Regions from separate parts of the Enterobacter sp. DVT3837 genome, predicted to be linked through region 1. Evidence: predicted binding sites of a transcription regulator. Region 1 holds the regulator's gene; each other region holds the start of a gene.
What was found. The regulator Fur, encoded in region 1, represses iron uptake genes when iron is present. The targets are predictions, from matches to a motif close to ATAATAATGAGAACNACTATCAA.

Region 1 (6,848 bases):
ATGCAAGGGTTAAATTGTACCGCAAACCTTTTCAATCAATTCCGCCGGGAACTGCATAGACTGCATGATGTGTTCAATCATGCTGCACTTGCGGCCCGTATTGGTATTGGTGATCACCCAGTACGGAGTGCCAGGGACATGTTTGGGTTTGGTTTGATTGCCATTTTGCAGCAGCGTTTGCTCGTCACCCGCGAAATAGACGCGAGTACGACCGTGCAGCGACTCGGTCGCTTCAGCAAACGCTTTGTTATCCAGTGAGTAGAGTGTAGACAGCACCAGCATAAAGCGGTTAACCGCCTTTTTTTGCTCCGCATATTCATCGGACAGCAGCAGCTCGCGCATCGCCCGTACTTTATCTTTTGCCGGTGTCACGGCAGGTTTTGCTTGTGCAACAACGCTCGGCTGAGACACGACATCTTTGGTAACTGGGGTGACAGGCTGTGAAGCGGCGGAAATTTTAAGCATGCGCCGTAAAATGTCGGACGCACTCTCCCCGATATGCCGCGTCTGGCTGGCAATATACTGATAGAGTTCGTCATCAACTTCGATTGTTTTCATCTTAATCCAGTGCGATATCTTATCTGAATACAAGTCATTGGGATTATAAGGTCAAATCCCAACAGCGGATAGCGTCAAACCAGGTTGGCGGCAAAAGTCAGATTAAACTGGAACCTTGCAGCCGGGCGGCAGAATGGTCAACATGATACCCTAACCTGACATACGTAAAAAAAGAACTTTGCCATGAAATTGAATACCCGAGCGCAAACTGCACAATCGCCGAACAATAATTCTCCCATCGTACTGGTTCACGGACTTTTTGGCAGCCTGGATAACCTGGGCGTGCTGGCGCGCGATCTGGTTAGCGATCACGACATTTTGCAAGTCGACATGCGCAATCACGGTCTTTCAGGGCGCTCAGAAGAGATGACCTACGCGGCAATGGCGCAGGATCTGCTGGATACGCTGGATGCCAACAACCTGCAAAAGGTCACCCTCATCGGGCATTCAATGGGCGGCAAAGCGGTAATGGCCCTGACGGCGCTGGCACCTGAGAGAATTCAGGGTCTGGTGGTAATCGATGTTGCTCCGGTGGATTACGACGTTCGACGCCATGACGAAATTTTCGCGGCGATCAACGCGGTAACAGAGGCTGGTGCTACAACGCGTCAACAAGCGGCTGCCGTCATGCGTGAGCATCTTGATGAAGAAGGTGTCGTGCAGTTCCTGCTGAAGTCATTTGTTGACGGACAATGGCGTTTTAACGTGCCGGTGCTCTGGGAGCAGTACAACAATATCGTAGGCTGGGAAACGGTACCTGCCTGGCCACACCCTACCCTCTTTATTCGTGGCGGTAACTCGCCTTACGTCACCGACGCGTACCGCGACGCATTGCTGGCGCAATTCCCGCAGGCTCGCGCCCATGTTATCGCCGGGGCCGGACACTGGGTTCACGCGGAAAAACCTGACGCCGTATTGCGCGCCATTCGCCGCTATCTTGCTGATACTGCAAATTGATTAAAAAGAGAGCGACTGGAAGGCTGCAGGCTTCCAGTCGTTGGCGTGCCGTTTTTGGTGATGTATGATGGCGCGCTTATCGCCCGGGCATTAGCAGGGCGGCGTGTTTCCCCCGAAGTCTCAGAATCATGGCCAAAGAACAAACGGACCGTACGACACTAGATCTGTTCGCGAATGAGCGTCGCCCGGGACGACCGAAAACGAATCCGCTTTCGCGCGATGAACAGCTGCGTATCAATAAACGCAATCAGCTTAAACGCGATAAAAATCGTGGGCTTAAGCGTGTCGAACTGAAGCTCAACGCCGACGCCGTCGATGCGCTTAACGAGCTGGCTGACGCGCGAAATATCAGCCGCAGCGAACTCATTGAAGAGATGTTGCTCGTCCAGCTTGAGACGTTACGCAGCCAGGCATAAGTCTGAAAATCCCCTTTATCGCCCTTTTCATGTAGCACAGAGTGCAGTCCTGCGCGATAGCTGTTTCCGCAGGGTTGCCAGTTCTGCTATTATTGCCCTTATCCGTGGCCTAATTGCGCCACCATACTATTAAGTTTCAAGAGGTTATTTTACTCATGGCAATCATCGGCATTTTCTTCGGCAGTGATACCGGCAATACCGAAAATATCGCAAAAAACATTCAAAAACAGCTCGGTAAAGACGTTGCTGATGTGCATGACATCGCCAAGAGCAGCAAAGAAGATCTCGAAGGCTATGACATTCTGCTGCTGGGTATTCCAACCTGGTACTACGGTGAAGCCCAGTGTGACTGGGATGATTTCTTCCCGACGCTGGAAGAAGTTGATTTCAACGGCAAGCTGGTTGCCCTGTTTGGCTGTGGCGATCAGGAAGACTACGCAGAATATTTCTGTGATGCGCTGGGTACCATCCGCGACATCATTGAGCCAAATGGCGCGGTTATCGTAGGCCACTGGCCAACGGCGGGTTACCACTTCGAAGCCTCTAAAGGCCTGGCTGATGACGATCATTTCGTGGGTCTGGCCATCGACGAAGACCGCCAGCCTGAACTGACCGCAGAGCGTGTTGAGAAGTGGGTTAAGCAGATCCGTGAAGAACTGCACCTGGATGATATTCTGAACGCCTGATTTTTATCGTGGCGCAACTGCGGTTGCGCCACGCCCCAGGTCAAACCGATTAAATTAATTGCTACAATCTTTTAACTTTTTCGCCCAGACCTGTACAATGTCTCCCTGAAAAATGTGGTTTCCATTGAGCAAGTTTGTTGGTGATACCCCATTTTTATAAGCATATTTTGCCTGAGACTTGCTGTTTTCATTTAGACATGGCAGTTCTATAATGAGACGCATTACCCAAGGTGCATTTTCTGTCACTTCCTACAGAAGTGAATCGTTTAGTAACAGGACAGATTCCGCATGACTGACAACAATACCGCATTAAAGAAGGCTGGCCTGAAAGTTACGCTTCCTCGGTTAAAAATCCTTGAAGTGCTTCAGGGTCCAGACAATCACCATGTCAGTGCGGAAGACCTTTATAAACGTCTTATTGACATGGGCGAAGAAATTGGGCTCGCTACCGTCTATCGCGTGCTGAACCAGTTTGATGACGCGGGCATTGTTACCCGTCATAATTTCGAAGGCGGTAAATCTGTATTCGAACTGACCCAGCAACAGCACCACGATCACCTGATCTGCCTCGACTGTGGCAAGGTCATTGAATTTAGCGATGACTCCATCGAAGCGCGCCAGCGTGAAATCGCGGCTCGTCATGGCATCCGCCTGACCAACCACAGCCTGTACCTGTATGGTCACTGTGCTGAAGGTGATTGCCGCGAAGACGATCACGCGCACGACGCTAAATAACTCAAGCTTTCATACTCTGAGCCAGCCGCGAGGTTGGCTTTTTTTTGCCTGTTATTTGACGCAAAAAAGCCCGGTAGCGTTGTGCTACCGGGCATGATGACAGAGAATTATTTGCTGTTGTTAGTGCGAATCTCTTTCCAGATCTGGTCGCAACGCTTCGCCACTTCCTGATCGTTTCCGGTTTTACGTGCCTGAATACAGGCCTGGTAATCCATCACGCGAACGTTTTCCTGTGTGGCGAACTGCTCATGTGCCTTCTCTTTCTTCAGCACATTCAGCACGCTCTGACAGGCTTCGATCTTCTCCGGTGAACCTTCCGCTGTGTTAATGCAGGCGCTATACGCCTCTTTAAGACGCGAGTCCTCTTTCGGTGCCTGCTCCTGCGCACACCCCGCCAGCCCCGCAGCCAGCAACGCGACGATTACGATGTTTTTCATCATGTTCTGTCTCCATTAGAAGATAGTGAATGGAGCGATAACCATGAATTTCACGTCACGCTCATCCTGGAAGATGTTGCCGTAACCGCCTGCGTAGCTCGGAATGTCGGAGTGGTTGTCATACTGGGTGAAGTGCAGTTTGAACATCGTGCCTTTCGCGCGGCCGTCCTGCAGGGTGTAGATAGCATCCAGGCTGTAAGAAGACTCTTTCAGGCGATAGTTTGGATCGTAGTAAGCGTCCGGTGTAGCCATATCTGCAGGTTTTGCATCCCAGGCATAAGCGTAAGATGCACCCACCGCCCAGCCTGGCAGGTTCCAGTTTTTCAGATCATACATCGCGCCGAAGAACACCGCTTTTTCGCCGTCGGCGTTGAAGTCAGAGCGGTTATCCCACCAGATATCAAGACGACCGTTAGACGATGCATAGGTTGGGGTCATACGCTGCAGGAAGTACCCCTGCTGCCCTTCCGCTTTCACCCATGTGCCTTCCAGACGCAAATCAACCTGTCCGACTTTGTAGCCGAAGGTGAGTGCCTGCAACCACGCGGTGCCGTCATAGATATCATTGACGCCACCATTACTGACTTTGTCGCGCGTACCGTAGAACTGGTAGCTGGTGCTCAGCGGGCTACCCGCGATATCAAATTTATAGCTGGCCTTGGCAAAGTACTGATCGATGTAACCTTGAGCCTGGCCAAATGCCGCCTCAAGTACCAGGTCGTTTTTAAAGTCGTATTTAGCACCCAGTGAATGGAGATAATCTACTTTGGTTTTCTTATCGTTCTGGTAGAACTTGTCCATTTCAATGTGCCATGGTGCTTTGTACTCGTTGGTCCACATATAGGAGAAGCTCAACGCACCTGCATCACCGTAATCAAAGTTGGCACCCGCTTCCGCACCCTGGTAAGTACCCGGCATAAAGCTCCAGTGTGGTGCTAACAATGTCTGACCGGTTGGCTGAATATAACCACCGCGCGCCCATACCGGGCCGTATTTGAATTTCGCTGCTGCCTTATACAGGCTGATACCGCTTTTATCTCCGGACCAGTCTTCTTTATAGGCTTTATTACTGGAGGAGAATGCGATTTCGTTCGGGTGGGCGCTGTCGCCGTTTTCCGCCATTTCAATTGCCGTGAATGCAGCAATATCCAGACCGAACATATCGGCAGCATAACCAGACTGGAAATCCAGATTGGCGTTCCAGGTTGAGTGAGAAAGGTTGGTTTTGTATTTGTCTTCAGTGACGTCTTTACGGTCACGTTCACGCTGCCAGTAGTAAATCCCCCCCGTGAGGGTTGAATCATCAATAAAACCTGCTGCCTTCGCCTCTGGTGCAATCACCAGGCCCGACATTGCTGTCACACCGGCAATAGCCAGCGCCAGCGCACTACGTTTGCCACTGAACGTACGCATAGATTATTCCTCTTTGACGAATTAAAACGCCTTAAACGGCGAAAAATATAAAAGACCTAATGGTCAGGGGTAGTTAGAAATACCCTCGAATTAACTACCGCCTTTAGATTATTTTTCGCGACGCGAATTATCAATGCTTTTCAGCGAGCAAAAGTCAGGATTATGACGAAGTGCACATAATTGGTAGTGATTTGTAACATCTGTGCCAATGCGAGGATTTACAGGGAATAACGCGTATTTTGAGGGAGTGCCGGCCATTTATTCTGTATATTTTTTGTCCTTAAGGCTATTCGTAAATATTGAAACTTTTTTTGAGTAAAATAAGTAGCACCTCATTGACCTGAATTTCGCACATACCTTATTTGAGCTGCGCGTTAATGGCCTGATCGTTAAATAAAAAAACGCCGCTTATCGCGGCGTTTGTCTCTCATTGACCAGAACTGCAATATTATTCGCCGATCTTAGCCCAGGTGTCACGCAGACCAACGGTACGGTTAAACACCGGTTTTTCCGCCGTGCTGTAACGGCTATCCAGGCAGAAGTAACCTTCGCGTTCGAACTGGAACGCTTTACCCGCTTCGGCCGCTTTTAAAGACGGCTCGGCATAACCCTGTTTAATTACCAGAGATTCCGGGTTGATCGTCGCCAGGAAGTCTTCGGCAGCACCAGGGTTAGGGACACTGAACAGACGATCGTACAGGCGAATTTCAACAGGCAGCGCGTGTGCAGCGCTTACCCAATGGATAACGCCTTTCACTTTACGGCCATCAGCCGGATCTTTGCTCAGGGTTTCAGCATCATAAGAACAGAAGATGGTGGTGATATTGCCTTCAGCATCTTTCTCTACGCGCTCAGCCTTGATGACGTAAGCATTACGCAGGCGCACCTCTTTACCCAATACCAGACGCTTGTACTGCTTGTTCGCTTCTTCGCGGAAGTCAGCACGATCGATCCAGATTTCAGCGCTGAACGGTACGTCGCGGCTACCCATTTCCGGTTTATTCGGATGGTTAGGCATGGACACCAGCTCGCTTTCACCCTGCGGGTAGTTTTCGATAACCAGTTTCACTGGATCGATGACTGCCATTGCGCGCGGCGCGTTTTCGTTGAGATCTTCACGAATGCAGGATTCCAGAGACGCCATTTCAATGGTGTTATCCTGCTTAGTCACACCGATGCGTTTGCAGAACTCACGAATAGAAGCGGCGGTGTAACCACGACGACGCAGACCAGAGATGGTCGGCATACGCGGATCGTCCCAGCCTTCAACGTGCTTGTCGGTCACCAGCAGGTTCAGCTTACGCTTGGACATCACGGTGTATTCCAGATTCAGACGAGAGAACTCGTACTGACGTGGATGCACAGGGATAGTGATGTTATCCAGTACCCAGTCGTACAGACGACGGTTGTCCTGGAACTCCAGCGTACACAGAGAGTGAGTAATGCCTTCCAGCGCATCGCTGATGCAGTGGGTGAAGTCGTACATCGGGTAGATGCACCACTTGTTACCCGTCTGGTGGTGTTCCGCAAACTTAATGCGGTACAGCACCGGGTCACGCATCACGATGAACGGAGATGCCATGTCAATTTTGGCACGCAGACAGGCTTTGCCTTCTTCGAAGCCACCGGCACGCATTTTTTCAAAC
Region 2 (6,848 bases), 2.7 Mb from region 1:
TCGGTTTTATCGTGCCAATAGGTATTAAGCTGTCGATGTATATGGCAGGCTATTTGTTTGATTTCCCGGTGACAATTTCAACCTTCTTCGGCGAAGGAACGGTAATTTACAATGTGGTGGATATTCAAAGTCTGATCTGCGCGGCGTTGATTTTTACCATGATGTTCTATTACCCATTAAGAATGATAATTAATCCTCGCTATGCCATCACGTTCTGGCGGCGAAGCGTGAAGCCTGTGTTTCTTCACAAAAATTCATTATATATTTTTGTCTGGCTGATGTTTTTAAGTTTCATTCTCGTCATTTTATGTGGACCTTTTGAATCTCCCGTCATTGCGGGCTATTTGATGCCGCTGATTTTTATTCTTTTTACGTTAGCGATAAGTCGCCTGACCTATGCGCTTATCTCTTTGCTCTGGGCCGTATCTGCACTCCTGCTGTTGACCTACAACTATAACTTCCTTAATGGGGTTGAATCGGGCCATTCGCTCTCCTTTATCCTCTCCGTGCTTATCTCTTTCGCCATCTGTTTGCTTTACATGTCGCGCATTTATCAGCGCAGCGAGTGGTTAAAACGGGGCTGGCAGGGCCGGGCGCTGACCGATCCGCTGACGGGTTTGCCCAATATTCGTGCGCTGGAGGATTATCTTGAGAATCATCCTGATGCAAAAGTTAGCATTCTGCGTATGGATAACCTGGAATTTTTGAGCCGCCACTACGGGATGCTCATGCGGGTCCATTGCAAACGAACGATCGCCACGTCGCTTCAGCCACTTCTGCAGAAAGATGAGTCCCTCTTCCAGTTACCTGGCAGCGAGCTGGTACTGGTATTGCTGGGCCCGGGAACCGCTGAGCGCCTTCAGCATATGGTTGATCGGCTGAACAGTCGTAAGATTTACTGGAACAACACCGGGCTGGATATTGAATTTGGCGCGTCCTGGGGGATGGTCGAAAACGGCGAAAAGTTACACCACACGCTGGGGCAACTGAGCTGGCTGGCAGAGCAATCCTGCGGCGCGCATAACGTTCTTGCGCTCACGAATAGTCTTGAAGCGGTATCCGGACAAACGACAGAACGTGTTCTGATGTTAGCGCGCATTAAACACGCCCTGGACGCGGGCCAGTTTCATTTATACGCGCAGCCTATCCAGAAGGCTGACGGGAGTGGGTACTACGAAATTCTGGCGCGGATGGAAAGCGAAGGGGAGATCATTACTCCCGATCGCTTTATTCCGTTGATTGCCCAATTCAACCTCAGTCATCGGTTTGATATGTGTGTAATGGAAAAGTTACTGGTGTGGCTGCGCGATCACCCTGCGACGCATGCCGGTGCCCGTTTTTCTGTCAATCTGATGCCGTTGACGCTGATGCAAAAAGAGGTGGCCAGTGAGATTTGCGCCCTCTTCGAACGGTATGGTATAGCCCCTCAGGCCGTCATTATCGAAATCACTGAGGAGCAGGCCTTTTCGAATTCAGGAAGCAGTATCAACAATATCCAACAGTTGCGGGATTACGGTTTCCGGATTGCCATTGATGACTTTGGTACGGGTTACGCGAACTATGAGCGTCTCAGACGTCTGCAGGCAGACATCATTAAGATTGAGGGCTGCTTTGTAAAAGATATTTGTACTGACGACATGGATGCGATGATCGTCCAGTCGATGTGTAATCTGGCGAAGACAAAATCTCTGTGTGTGGTGGCTGAATATGTGGAAACACCAGCTCAGCGCGAGATGCTGCTAAGCTTCGGCGTGGATTACCTGCAGGGCTACCTGATAGGCAAACCTACACCGCTGGAAGAATTGCGGGAATAAAAAAACCGGGAGCCATGCTCCCGGTTTGTGTTTTAACAGTAAACCTTACAGTACCAGTGCTGCGATAGAAGCAGACAGGACGCTTACCAGCGTAGAGCCGTAAACCAGTTTCAGGCCAAAGCGAGAAACCACGTTACCCTGTTCTTCGTTCAAACCTTTAATCGCACCGGCGATAATACCGATGGATGAGAAGTTAGCGAATGAAACCAGGAACACGGACAGAATGCCTTCCGCGCGTGGAGAAAGGGTGCTGGCAATCTTCTGCAGATCCATCATCGCAACGAATTCGTTAGACACCAGTTTAGTCGCCATAATACTGCCCACCTGCAGTGCTTCGTGAGCCGGAACACCCATCACCCATGCAATAGGGTAGAAGATGTAGCCCAGAATACCCTGGAAGGAGATGCCCAGAACCGCAGCGAACAGGGCGTTCAGGCCAGAAATCAGGGCAATGAAGCCGATCAGCATGGCGGCAACGATAATCGCCACTTTGAAACCTGCCAGAATGTACTCACCCAGCATTTCGAAGAAGCTCTGACCTTCGTGCAGGTTTGACATCTGGATGTTCTCTTCGCTGGCATCAACGCGGTACGGGTTGATCAGTGACAGAACGATAAAGGTGCTGAACATGTTCAGAACCAGTGCAGCAACCACGTATTTTGGCTCCAGCATGGTCATATACGCGCCCACGATAGACATGGAAACGGTAGACATTGCGGTTGCCGCCATGGTGTACATGCGGTTGCGGGACATCTTACCGAGAATATCTTTATACGCGATGAAGTTCTCAGACTGACCGAGGATCAGGGAACTGACGGCGTTGAATGATTCCAGCTTACCCATGCCGTTTACTTTGGATAACAGGAAACCAATTCCACGAATAATAAACGGCAGAACACGGATGTGCTGCAGAATACCGATCAGCGCAGAGATGAAGACGATTGGGCACAGCACCTTCAGGAAGAAGAACGCCAGACCTTCGTCGTTCATTTTACCGAAGACGAAGTTCGTCCCTTCGTTGGCAAACCCGAGCAGTTTTTCGAACATTTCGGAGAAGCCTTTTACGAAGCCAAGCCCCACGTTGGAGTTCAGGAAGAACCAGGCGAGTAAAACTTCAATGACCAGCAGTTGGACAACATAACGAATACGAATTTTTTTGCGGTCTGTGCTGACCAGCAATGCAAGTGCAGTAACGACAACAAGTGCCAGGACAAAATGAAGGACGCGGTCCATATTTGCTCCAAATTTGAGGCAGGTTTAATTTTCTTGCACATTCTATGTAACGAAGGAAAAGAAAACGAGATCAAGGGCACACTATAGTTACATCCTGTGACGAGTCTCAAAATTAGTGATCCACAATACATTTTTGTTATGTTAGGTAAATGAGTGAAAAGTTAAGTTTGTGTGCTAGTCTTCACAAAAGAGCGCGCGATTTCAGTTTTTGTCAGGTCGCCCTCAGCTTACCCGCCTGTCTATCGTCCAAAGCTATCAGAGAAATCACTGTAAACTTCACAAATGAGCTTGATAATCATTCTCATTTTGATAGCATTAAACATAGCAAAGGCTATATTTTCAGAGGCAGAAATGACAAACAGTCGCGTAGAGGGTAGCAGTGGCAGAGCAGCGCGCAAGTTGCGGTTCGCATTAATGGGACCTGCGTTCATTGCTGCCATTGGCTATATCGATCCGGGCAATTTTGCGACCAATATTCAGGCCGGGGCGAGCTTTGGCTATAAACTGCTGTGGGTGGTCGTCTGGGCTAACCTGATGGCGATGCTGATTCAGATGCTCTCCGCAAAGCTTGGGATTGCCACGGGTAAAAACCTGGCTGAGCAAATTCGTGACCATTACCCGCGCCCGGCGGTCTGGCTCTACTGGGTTCAGGCCGAAATCATCGCCATGGCGACCGATCTCGCTGAATTTATCGGTGCGGCGATCGGCTTTAAATTGATTCTGGGTGTGTCGCTGTTGCAGGGGGCGGTACTGACCGGGATTGCCACCTTCCTGATTTTGATGTTACAGCGTCGGGGGCAAAAACCGCTGGAGAAAGTTATTGGCGGTCTGCTGTTGTTTGTCGCTGCGGCCTATATTGTCGAGCTGATTTTCTCACAACCCAATCTGGCTCAGCTCGGTAAAGGGATGGTGATCCCAAGTCTGCCAACCTCTGAAGCCGTATTTCTGGCCGCCGGTGTGCTGGGGGCGACCATCATGCCGCATGTCATTTATCTGCACTCTTCGCTGACTCAGCACCTCCACGGCGGCACGCGTAAAGAACGTTACTCCGCGACCAAATGGGATGTGGCTATCGCCATGACAATTGCTGGTTTTGTGAATCTGGCGATGATGGCGACTGCCGCGGCCGCTTTCCACTTTAACGGCCACACCGGTATTGCCGATCTCGATCAGGCTTATCTCACACTGGAGCCGTTACTGAGCCATGCTGCTGCCACGATATTTGGTCTGAGTCTGGTGGCCGCTGGTCTCTCATCTACGGTTGTGGGGACGCTGGCAGGGCAGGTGGTCATGCAGGGGTTTGTTCGTTTCCATATTCCACTGTGGGTGCGCCGCTCTGTCACGATGCTGCCGTCATTTATCGTGATTCTGATGGGGCTCGATCCAACGAGGATCCTGGTCATGAGCCAGGTTTTGTTGAGTTTTGGTATCGCGCTGGCGCTGGTGCCGCTACTGATCTTTACCAGCAATAAAACCCTGATGGGCGACCTGGTCAACACAACGCTGGTGAAAAGAACCGGCTGGGCCATAGTCGTGGTGGTGGTGGCGCTGAACCTGTGGTTGTTGATTGGAACAGTGTTAGGTCTGTAAGGTTTAATTAAGAAAAAGGAGCCGTGAGGCTCCTTTTTGCATTAATGATGGCCATGGCCGTGACCTTTACCGCGACCCCAGCCGCCACGGTGGTCGTCACGATCGTTCCAGCCTTCACGGTAACCGCGCTCATAGGCATTATCTTTATACCAGCCACGGTGTCTGCCGTTATCATGTTTCCACCAGCGATCTCCACGCCACTCATAATGACGATGCCAGTAGTCACGGTCGCGCCAATAGCCGCCGTCCCAGTATCTGCCGTAATCGTCACGATCGCCAATTTGTAATTTTACGGATGGCAACAGGGTGATTTCGCCCGCAGTGGCGATCAGCGGGGCCGAAGCCAGTAATACCGCTGCAAGAATCAGTGACCTGAACATACTCTTTCTCCTTCACGATCGGGGCCTTCATTGGGCCTGTTAACTCAATATTACGAGTTGGTAAAGCCTCGTTTCATCGCCTGAACTCCGAATTCATGAATGAGAGCACTTTTTGCTAAAAGTGCTTTTAATTTGAACTGCCAAGGATCCCTTCAATTATGTTCAGTTCTTCATCTGAAAAATGGCGGTTTTCCAGCATGCCCACGGCGTCATCAATTTGGGCGGCCTTGCTTGCCCCAATAAGTACAGATGTCACCGATTCATGGCGTAAGATCCATGCCAGCGCCATCTGAGACAGCTTCTGGCTGCGGCTTTCCGCAAGGGCGTTCAGTTTTCTGACCTTAACCAGCTTCTCTTCAGTGATCTGGTCAGGATTAAGAAACTGACTGCCACTCGCCGCACGTGAGTCTGCAGGTATACCGTTTAGATAGCGGTTGGTCAGTTGACCTCCTGCCAGTGGCGAGAAGGGAATACACCCGACCCCTTTTTCCAGCAGTACATCCAGCAAACCCTCTTCCGGCGCGCGTTCAAACATAGAGTATTTCGGCTGGTGGATCAGGCAGGGCGTACCAAGGTCTTCAAGGATATCTATCGCTTTACGAGCCAGTTCAGCGGGATAGTTGGATAACCCGACATACAGCGCTTTTCCCTGACGCACGACATGGTCAAGCGCTTTCATTGTTTCCTGCAGCGGCGTGTGTGGGTCAGGACGATGATGGTAGAAGATATCAACATACTCCAGTCCCATGCGTTTCAGGCTTTGATCCAGGCTTGCCAGCAGATATTTGCGTGACCCCCAGTCACCGTAAGGGCCTTCCCACATGGTATAGCCCGCTTTGGTTGAGATGATCAATTCGTCGCGCCATGGCAGGAATTCCTCCTGCAAAATACGTCCGAAATTACGTTCAGCCGATCCCGGGGGGGGGCCATAGTTATTAGCAAGGTCGAAATGTGTGATGCCCAGATCGAAGGCGCGCTGTAAAAGTTGACGGCTGTTATCGATAAGCGTGGCGTCACCGAAGTTATGCCAAAGCCCAAGGGAGATGGCTGGCAATTTCAGGCCGCTCTGTCCACAGCGACGGTACTGCATTGTCTGATAACGATTTTTGTCCGGCTGATAACCCATTCTCATGACCTCTGGCGCTGAAAAGAAAAATCAGTGTATGCGTTTACACTACCGTGAAGAAAAGGAGAATAACGCAGCCATTTTTGTAAAGCATTCTTTCCATGCTCTTCTTGCTGCTAATTCTGGACAGCCATCACGCTTCTTTAATACTCAAAGTGAGGTCAACATAAGAAGGATACCTGTCATGCGTACCCCATACTGCGTCGCCGATTACCTGCTGGACCGTCTTACAGATTGTGGAGCCGATCATCTGTTTGGCGTGCCGGGCGACTATAACCTGCAGTTTCTCGACCATGTGATAGACAGCCCGGATATCTGTTGGGTGGGCTGTGCCAACGAGTTAAATGCATCTTATGCCGCTGACGGATACGCCCGATGTAAGGGTTTTGCCGCGCTGCTGACGACATTCGGCGTTGGAGAATTAAGTGCCATGAACGGTATCGCTGGCAGCTATGCTGAGCACGTGCCGGTACTACATATTGTGGGGGCGCCGGGTACGGCGTCGCAGCAAAGAGGGGAGTTGCTGCATCATACATTGGGTGATGGCGAGTTTCGTCATTTTTACCATATGAGCGAACCGATCACTGTCGCACAGGCGATCCTGACCGAACAAAATGCCTGTTATGAGATAGACCGGGTGCTGACCACGATGCTCCGTGAACGCCGTCCCGGCTACCTGATGTTGCCTGCCGATGTGGCAAAAAA
Region 3 (6,848 bases), 1.7 Mb from region 1:
CGTAGCAGACTGATAACTAACACGTTGAAGAGGACAACTGCCAGAATACAGACCAGGCTGTAACGCGGGTGCTGGCTAAAGTTAACGGTCTGGTAAAAGAGCGTCGCCAGAGAGTAAGCAATGTTTAACCCCCACAGAATGGAGAATCCCATCCAGCCACGGCTGGACTCACGGGAAATCGCCCCCATCACGGAGATGCACGGAATATAGAGCAGGACAAAGATGAGGTAGCTGTAAGCTGCAGACTCGCTGCCAAACTTCTCACTCATCACGCCCATAGCCCCCGTCGCCATTTCACCGTCGCCTTTGCTGGCTTCAATAGGGTTTGCCAGCACGCTCAGGCTGAAGGTGTCTTTCAGGCTCTGCCAGGTTTCCTCTACTGCACCCAACAGTTCGTTACCGAGATGAAACTCTGCCGGATTAAATTCCTGCTCCTGAATGTTCTCAGCGGTGTAAAGCGTGTTCAGGGTGCCGACAACCACCTCTTTTGCCATTGCACCCGTGAACAGGCCAACCGTCGCCTGCCAGTTATCCTCATGCACGCCAATCGGTTTGAAGACCGGCGTGATGACGCGGCTGACGGAGGCAAGAGCAGAATCGTTGATGTTATCTGCCGCCTGTCCGCTGAGGGTGAAGCTGTTCAACGCGCTCAGGAAAATGCTGACGATGACAATTACCTTACCGGCGCGCAGCACAAAGCCTTTCAGGCGCTGCCAGGTCTGGATCGCCAGGCTTTTTAGATGCGGCACGTGATACACCGGCAGCTCCATCACAAACGGCGACGCTTCACCGCGCATGATGGTGTGCTTCAGCATCAGACCGGTGAGGATCGCCATCACAATACCCAGCACATACAGCGAAAAGACCGCCAGCGCGCCCTGTTGGCCAAAGAAGGCTGCCGCAAAAACCGCAAAGATGGCCAGGCGCGCACCGCAGGACATAAACGGCGCCATCATGATGGTCATCAGACGTTCACGCGGTGCATCCAGGGTACGTGCACCCATCACCGACGGTACGTTACAGCCGAAGCCAACAATCAGCGGGACGAAGGATTTGCCCGGCAGACCAAGAGCCTGCATCAGACGGTCCATGACAAACGCCGCGCGCGCCATGTAGCCGGAATCTTCCAGGAACGAGAGGAACAGATACATCATGCCGATCTGTGGCACCAGAGGCAGAACGGTGTTGATACCGCCGCCGATCCCTTGTGCGAGGAAGATGGTTAACCATTCCGGGAAGTGCAGGGTGTAACCCACCCACTGAATACCGTGGACGAAGACCGCGACGGAACCGGCGTCGAAAATAGGCTGGAGTGCGCCACCGATGTTAATGGCGAGCAGGAACATTACGTACATCACCAGCAGGAAGATCGGCAAACCCAGGAAACGGTTAAGCACAATCTTGTCTACCGCAGCGGTAAAACGGCTCGGTTCCGCCGTGAGGGCGTTACTGACAACGTCGCAAATCGAGGCAATTGCCTGGTAACGTGCATCGGCGATGTGCAGAGCCGGGTCATCCAGCTCGTCGCTAAGACGGGCGATTGTGACATCCAGTTTATCTGCCGCATGCCCGGCGTATGCACGGCTGTAGATATCCCCTTCCAGCATCTGCAGGCCGAGCCACAAACGCTGTTTTTCGGGCATGCTTTTGTCCATTTCCTCTGCCAGAAGACCGGCTTCGCGCAGAAGTGGTTGCGCGTAATGCACCAGCTCAACGTCGCGATTCCCCGTATGACGGTCAATCGCCAGCTTCAGGGCATCAATGCCGCGAGCACGCGTCGACACCAGCGGAACCACCGGGCAACCCAGGCGCGCTGAGAGAGCATCGACGTCGATGCGCAGCTTCTGTTTCTCGGCAATGTCGAGCATGTTAAGCGCCACGATGCAGGGAATACCCAGTTCCAGCAGTTGCAGCGTCAGATAGAGGTTACGCTCAAGATTGGAAGCGTCGACCACGTTGATCAGGAGATCCGCGTCGCCGCCAAGAATATAGTGGCAGGCAATTTGCTCATCGAGCGAGGTTTGCGACGAAATCGTGGTTAAGGAATAGGTGCCAGGAAGGTCAACCAGTGTGACCTGGTTGTCTGTTGTCGTGAACTGGCCTTCTTTACGCTCAACCGTCACACCTGCCCAGTTACCCACGCGCTGACGCGCTCCGGTTAACTGGTTAAATAACGTGGTCTTGCCGGAATTTGGATTACCAATTAAGCCAATAGTTAATTTTTTCATTTTAGTAGACTCACTGAAACCGCTGGCTTGTTATTGAGATAAGGCTTCGACTTCTATTAATGCGAGGTCTTTCTTACGCAGCACCAAATTCACGCGGCGGGTTTCGATATGAACGGGATCACCTAACGGGGCAACGCGCACGACCTGGAAAGACGAGCCGGGTAGCATGCCCAGTGAAAGCAGCTTTTGCCGATAGGCCGGGCTAATTTCACGGGTAAAACCGGTAATTTTCCATGCACTGTCTGGAGTGAATTGCATAATGCCTGATCCCACGAAGGTTAAATAATCTACTATGCGATGATAATGAGAATAGTTTGTATCAGCAATAATAAAACTGTGACGGAATGTTGTTTGCGGGATTAATTTACGGCCTGTTTGACCTTGCTCAATATTTGCTGAATATGCGGCGACGAGAGAAGCGGCCTATTTGTTAATGGCGTGCTAATTATTGGTTTAAATAAAGGAGTGAGAGAATAAACCGTACTGCGCGATCCCCTCTCCCCTGTGGGGAGAGGGTGAGAGGTTAGCGTTTTTTACCCATCGCGGCCGCCAGCGCATCCATCATCGCGCTGTTGCCTGCAGGCTGAGCATCACGCCCACGCGGTTTCGCGGCTTTAGCGGCCGGGCGCTGCTGCTCGCGGCCACCACCATTGCCGCCACGGCGCGCGTTGGTTTCGCCCGGCTGCTCGTCCAGACGCATGGTCAGGGCAATTCGTTTGCGCTGTAAATCCACTTCCAGCACTTTGACCTTCACGATATCGCCCGCTTTGACCACGGTGTGCGGGTCTTCAACGAACTTATCGGCAAGGGATGAGATATGGACCAGGCCATCCTGATGCACGCCGATATCAACAAATGCGCCAAAGTTGGTGACGTTGGTCACCGCGCCTTCCAGCACCATGCCTGGCAGCAGGTCGTTCATGGTCTCGATGCCGTCGGCAAAGGTCGCGGTTTTGAACTCAGGACGTGGATCGCGGCCCGGTTTTTCCAGCTCTTTGATGATGTCAGTGACGGTTGGCACACCAAATTTATCGTCGGTGAAATCCGCGGCTTTCAGGTTGCGCAGCGCACTGTTATCACCCATCAGGTCTTTCAGTGCCTGTTGAGTGGCAGCCAGAATGCGTTCTACCACCGGGTACGCTTCCGGGTGAACGGTTGAGGCATCCAGCGGGTTATCACCGTGGTTGATGCGCAGGAAGCCCGCACACTGCTCAAAGGCTTTCGGTCCCAGACGGCTCACCTTCAGCAGTTGCTGACGGTTCTGGAACTGACCGTTCTCATCACGCCATGCGACGATGTTCTGCGCCATCATGCGGGTTAAGCCTGCAACACGGGTCAACAGGGGAACTGAGGCGGTATTCAGGTCTACACCGACGGCGTTTACGCAGTCTTCCACCACCGCATCCAGCTTACGGGCGAGCTGAGTCTGGCTCACGTCGTGCTGATACTGGCCCACACCGATGGATTTCGGGTCAATCTTCACCAGTTCTGCCAGCGGATCCTGCAGACGACGAGCGATAGAGACCGCGCCGCGCAGAGAAACGTCCAGGTCCGGGAACTCCTGCGCCGCCAGTTCAGATGCGGAATAGACGGATGCCCCCGCTTCACTGACGATCACTTTCTGCGCCGTTACTTTCGGGAATTGTTTCTGCACGTCGAGGTAGAAACGTTCGGTTTCGCGGGACGCCGTACCGTTGCCGATAGCAACCAGCTCCACGTTGTATTTCTCGCACAGTGCCGCCACTGCGACAGCCGCTTTCGCTGCCTGGCCAGTGTGTGGATAGATGGTGTCGGTTGCCACCAGCTTACCGGTGCCGTCAACTACCGCCACTTTTACGCCCGTACGCAGACCCGGATCGAGCCCCATGGTGGCGCGAAGGCCCGCCGGGGCGGCCATCAGCAAGTCGTGCAGGTTGCGGGCAAACACATTGATCGCTTCATCTTCGGCGCGCTCGCGCACGGTGCCCATCAGCTCGGTTTCGAGGTGCATCAGCACTTTGATACGCCACGTCCAGCTCACCACGCCTTTACGCCAGCTGTCCGCCGGGGCGTTGTTCAGACGCAGGCCGAGGTGATCGATGATGATCTGCTCGCAGTGGCTCTCTTTCGGCGGCTCGTCAAACTGAGGGTCGGCATTCAGGGAAAGCTGCAGCACGCCTTCGTTGCGGCCGCGGAACATTGCCAGCGCACGGTGAGACGGGGTCGTTGAAATCGGTTCGTGGTGATCGAAGTAGTCGCGGAATTTCGCGCCTTCGTCCTCTTTACCCGCGACGGCGGTCGAGACGATGTGGGCATTCTTCCACAGGTAATCACGTACTTTGGCGAGCAGGGCGGCGTCTTCGGCAAAGCGTTCCATCAGAATATAACGCGCGCCGTCGAGGGCGGCCTTGGTGTCCGCTACGCCTTTGTCAGCGTCGATGAATTTCGCCGCTTCGGTATCTGGATCGTGGGAAGGTTCGTTCCACAGCAGGTCGGCCAGCGGCTCAAGACCCGCTTCAATCGCAATCTGCCCGCGCGTGCGGCGCTTTGGTTTGTACGGCAGATAGAGGTCTTCGAGTTCGGTTTTGCTCAGGGTACCGTTAATAGCGCTTTCCAGCTCGCTGGTCAGTTTACCCTGTTCGCCGATGGATTTGAGGATCGCCTGACGACGTTCTTCCAGTTCGCGCAGATAACCCAGACGGGTCTCCAGGTTACGTAGCTGTGTGTCATCCAGACCGCCGGTGACTTCCTTACGATAACGTGCAATAAACGGCACGGTGTTCCCTTCATCAAGCAGGCGAACGGCAGCTTCTACCTGTTCGGCTCTGGCCTGAAGTTCACCCGCAATAATGCGGCAGAGCGAATCTTTCATCATGGCTTTATCATCTTGTGGGTCAAAAATCAGGGGATAGTTATACGGGCTGACACGGCAAAATGCCAGCCGGGGAGGGCGCTCTCGGACTATTTTACGTACTCGATCTCATTGACGTACCAGCTGGCTTCACCGCCGGGTGTCTGAACGACGGCTAAATCGCCCACTTCCTTTTTCAACAGCGCACGGGCCATAGGGGAGTCGATGGAGATGTAATCCTTACGACCAAAAATTTCATCGTAGCCGACGATGCGAAAACGCAGGGTATCGCCGTTATCGTTTTCAATCTCCACCCATGCGCCGAAGAACACTTTGCCTTCCTGCTGCGGGGAGTAATCGACAATTTTAAGGTTCTCAAGGCATTTCGTCAGATAGCGTACCCGACGGTCGATCTCACGCAGCCGCTTCTTGTTGTACTGATAATCAGCATTTTCGCTGCGATCGCCCAAGCTCGCGGCCCAGGTGACTTTTTTCGTCACTTCAGGACGCTCTTCGCGCCACAGGTAATCCATCTCTTTTTTGAGTTTTTCGTACCCTTCGCGGGTGATCAGGGGCGTTTTCATGGTAAAGCCTTTGCTGCCGGTTTTCTGTCTTGCGCACAATACGTACCACACAGTGTAACAGACAGGATTAATAATGATTTATGTGATGAAATGAGCAGATAAGCTGCTGTTAAATATGCTTTGTAACAATTTCGACTAGAATTTATACCAGAATTAGCTGGTCGAACACGTGCACTTTTTTAGAATACGCTGTTACAAAGACTATCCGAACCTTTGGGAGTAAATACAATGCAAGAGAACTACAAAATTCTGGTCGTGGATGACGACATGCGCCTGCGTGCGCTGCTGGAACGTTATCTGACCGAGCAGGGCTTCCAGGTTCGTAGCGTCGCGAACGCTGAGCAGATGGATCGTCTGCTGACCCGTGAATCTTTCCACCTGATGGTGCTCGACCTGATGCTGCCTGGCGAAGACGGGCTCTCTATCTGTCGCCGTCTGCGTAGCCAGAGCAACCCGATGCCGATCATCATGGTGACGGCGAAAGGCGAGGAAGTTGACCGTATCGTGGGCCTCGAAATCGGCGCGGATGACTACATTCCAAAACCGTTTAACCCACGTGAACTGCTGGCACGTATTCGCGCCGTACTGCGTCGTCAGGCAAATGAACTGCCTGGCGCACCGTCGCAGGAAGAGGCCGTCATTGCCTTCGGCAAGTTCAAGCTGAACCTCGGCACGCGCGAGATGTTCCGTGAAGACGAACCTATGCCACTCACCAGCGGCGAGTTCGCAGTTCTCAAAGCACTGGTTAGCCACCCACGTGAGCCGCTGTCCCGTGACAAGCTGATGAACCTGGCGCGTGGCCGCGAATACTCCGCAATGGAACGCTCCATCGATGTGCAGATCTCTCGTCTGCGCCGCATGGTGGAAGAAGATCCGGCGCATCCTCGTTATATTCAGACCGTTTGGGGTCTGGGCTACGTGTTCGTTCCGGACGGCTCTAAAGCATGAGGCGAATGCGCTTCTCGCCGCGAAGCTCGTTTGCCCGCACCCTGTTACTGATCGTCACCCTGCTGTTCGTCAGCCTGGTGACGACCTATCTGGTGGTGCTGAACTTTGCGATCCTGCCGAGCCTCCAGCAGTTTAATAAGGTCCTGGCCTACGAAGTCCGTATGCTGATGACCGATAAACTGCAGCTGGAGGATGGCACGCAGCTGGTTGTCCCCCCTGCCTTCCGTCGTGAAATTTACCGTGAGCTGGGCATTTCGC

Region 2: AC0XWG_RS14065 (Nramp family divalent metal transporter) is a predicted target of Fur. The motif match lies at 3,336-3,358, and genes of this name have one in related genera.
Region 3: feoA (ferrous iron transporter A) is a predicted target of Fur. The motif match lies at 2,526-2,548, and genes of this name have one in related genera.

What each region holds. Positions count from the first base shown of each region.
Region 1 covers NZ_JBWDLA010000001.1:145,537-152,384, forward strand. The annotation lists gene seqA (replication initiation negative regulator SeqA) at 10-558, opposite strand; gene ybfF (esterase) at 742-1,515, shown strand; gene ybfE (LexA regulated protein) at 1,644-1,931, shown strand; gene fldA (flavodoxin FldA) at 2,087-2,617, shown strand; gene fur (ferric iron uptake transcriptional regulator) at 2,906-3,352, shown strand; gene chiQ (ChiQ/YbfN family lipoprotein) at 3,460-3,789, opposite strand; gene chiP (chitoporin ChiP) at 3,805-5,202, opposite strand; gene glnS (glutamine--tRNA ligase) at 5,651-6,848, opposite strand, start outside.
Region 2 covers NZ_JBWDLA010000001.1:2,834,886-2,841,733, forward strand. The annotation lists gene AC0XWG_RS14055 (sensor domain-containing phosphodiesterase) at 1-1,814, shown strand, start outside; gene nupC (nucleoside permease NupC) at 1,860-3,047, opposite strand; gene AC0XWG_RS14065 (Nramp family divalent metal transporter) at 3,399-4,637, shown strand; gene AC0XWG_RS14070 (DUF2502 domain-containing protein) at 4,679-5,017, opposite strand; gene mgrA (L-glyceraldehyde 3-phosphate reductase) at 5,145-6,143, opposite strand; gene ipdC (indolepyruvate decarboxylase) at 6,328-6,848, shown strand, end outside.
Region 3 covers NZ_JBWDLA010000001.1:1,847,035-1,853,882, forward strand. The annotation lists gene feoB (Fe(2+) transporter permease subunit FeoB) at 1-2,228, opposite strand, end outside; gene feoA (ferrous iron transporter A) at 2,259-2,486, opposite strand; gene AC0XWG_RS08980 (Tex family protein) at 2,752-5,082, opposite strand; gene greB (transcription elongation factor GreB) at 5,169-5,642, opposite strand; gene ompR (osmolarity response regulator transcription factor OmpR) at 5,871-6,590, shown strand; gene envZ (two-component system sensor histidine kinase EnvZ) at 6,587-6,848, shown strand, end outside.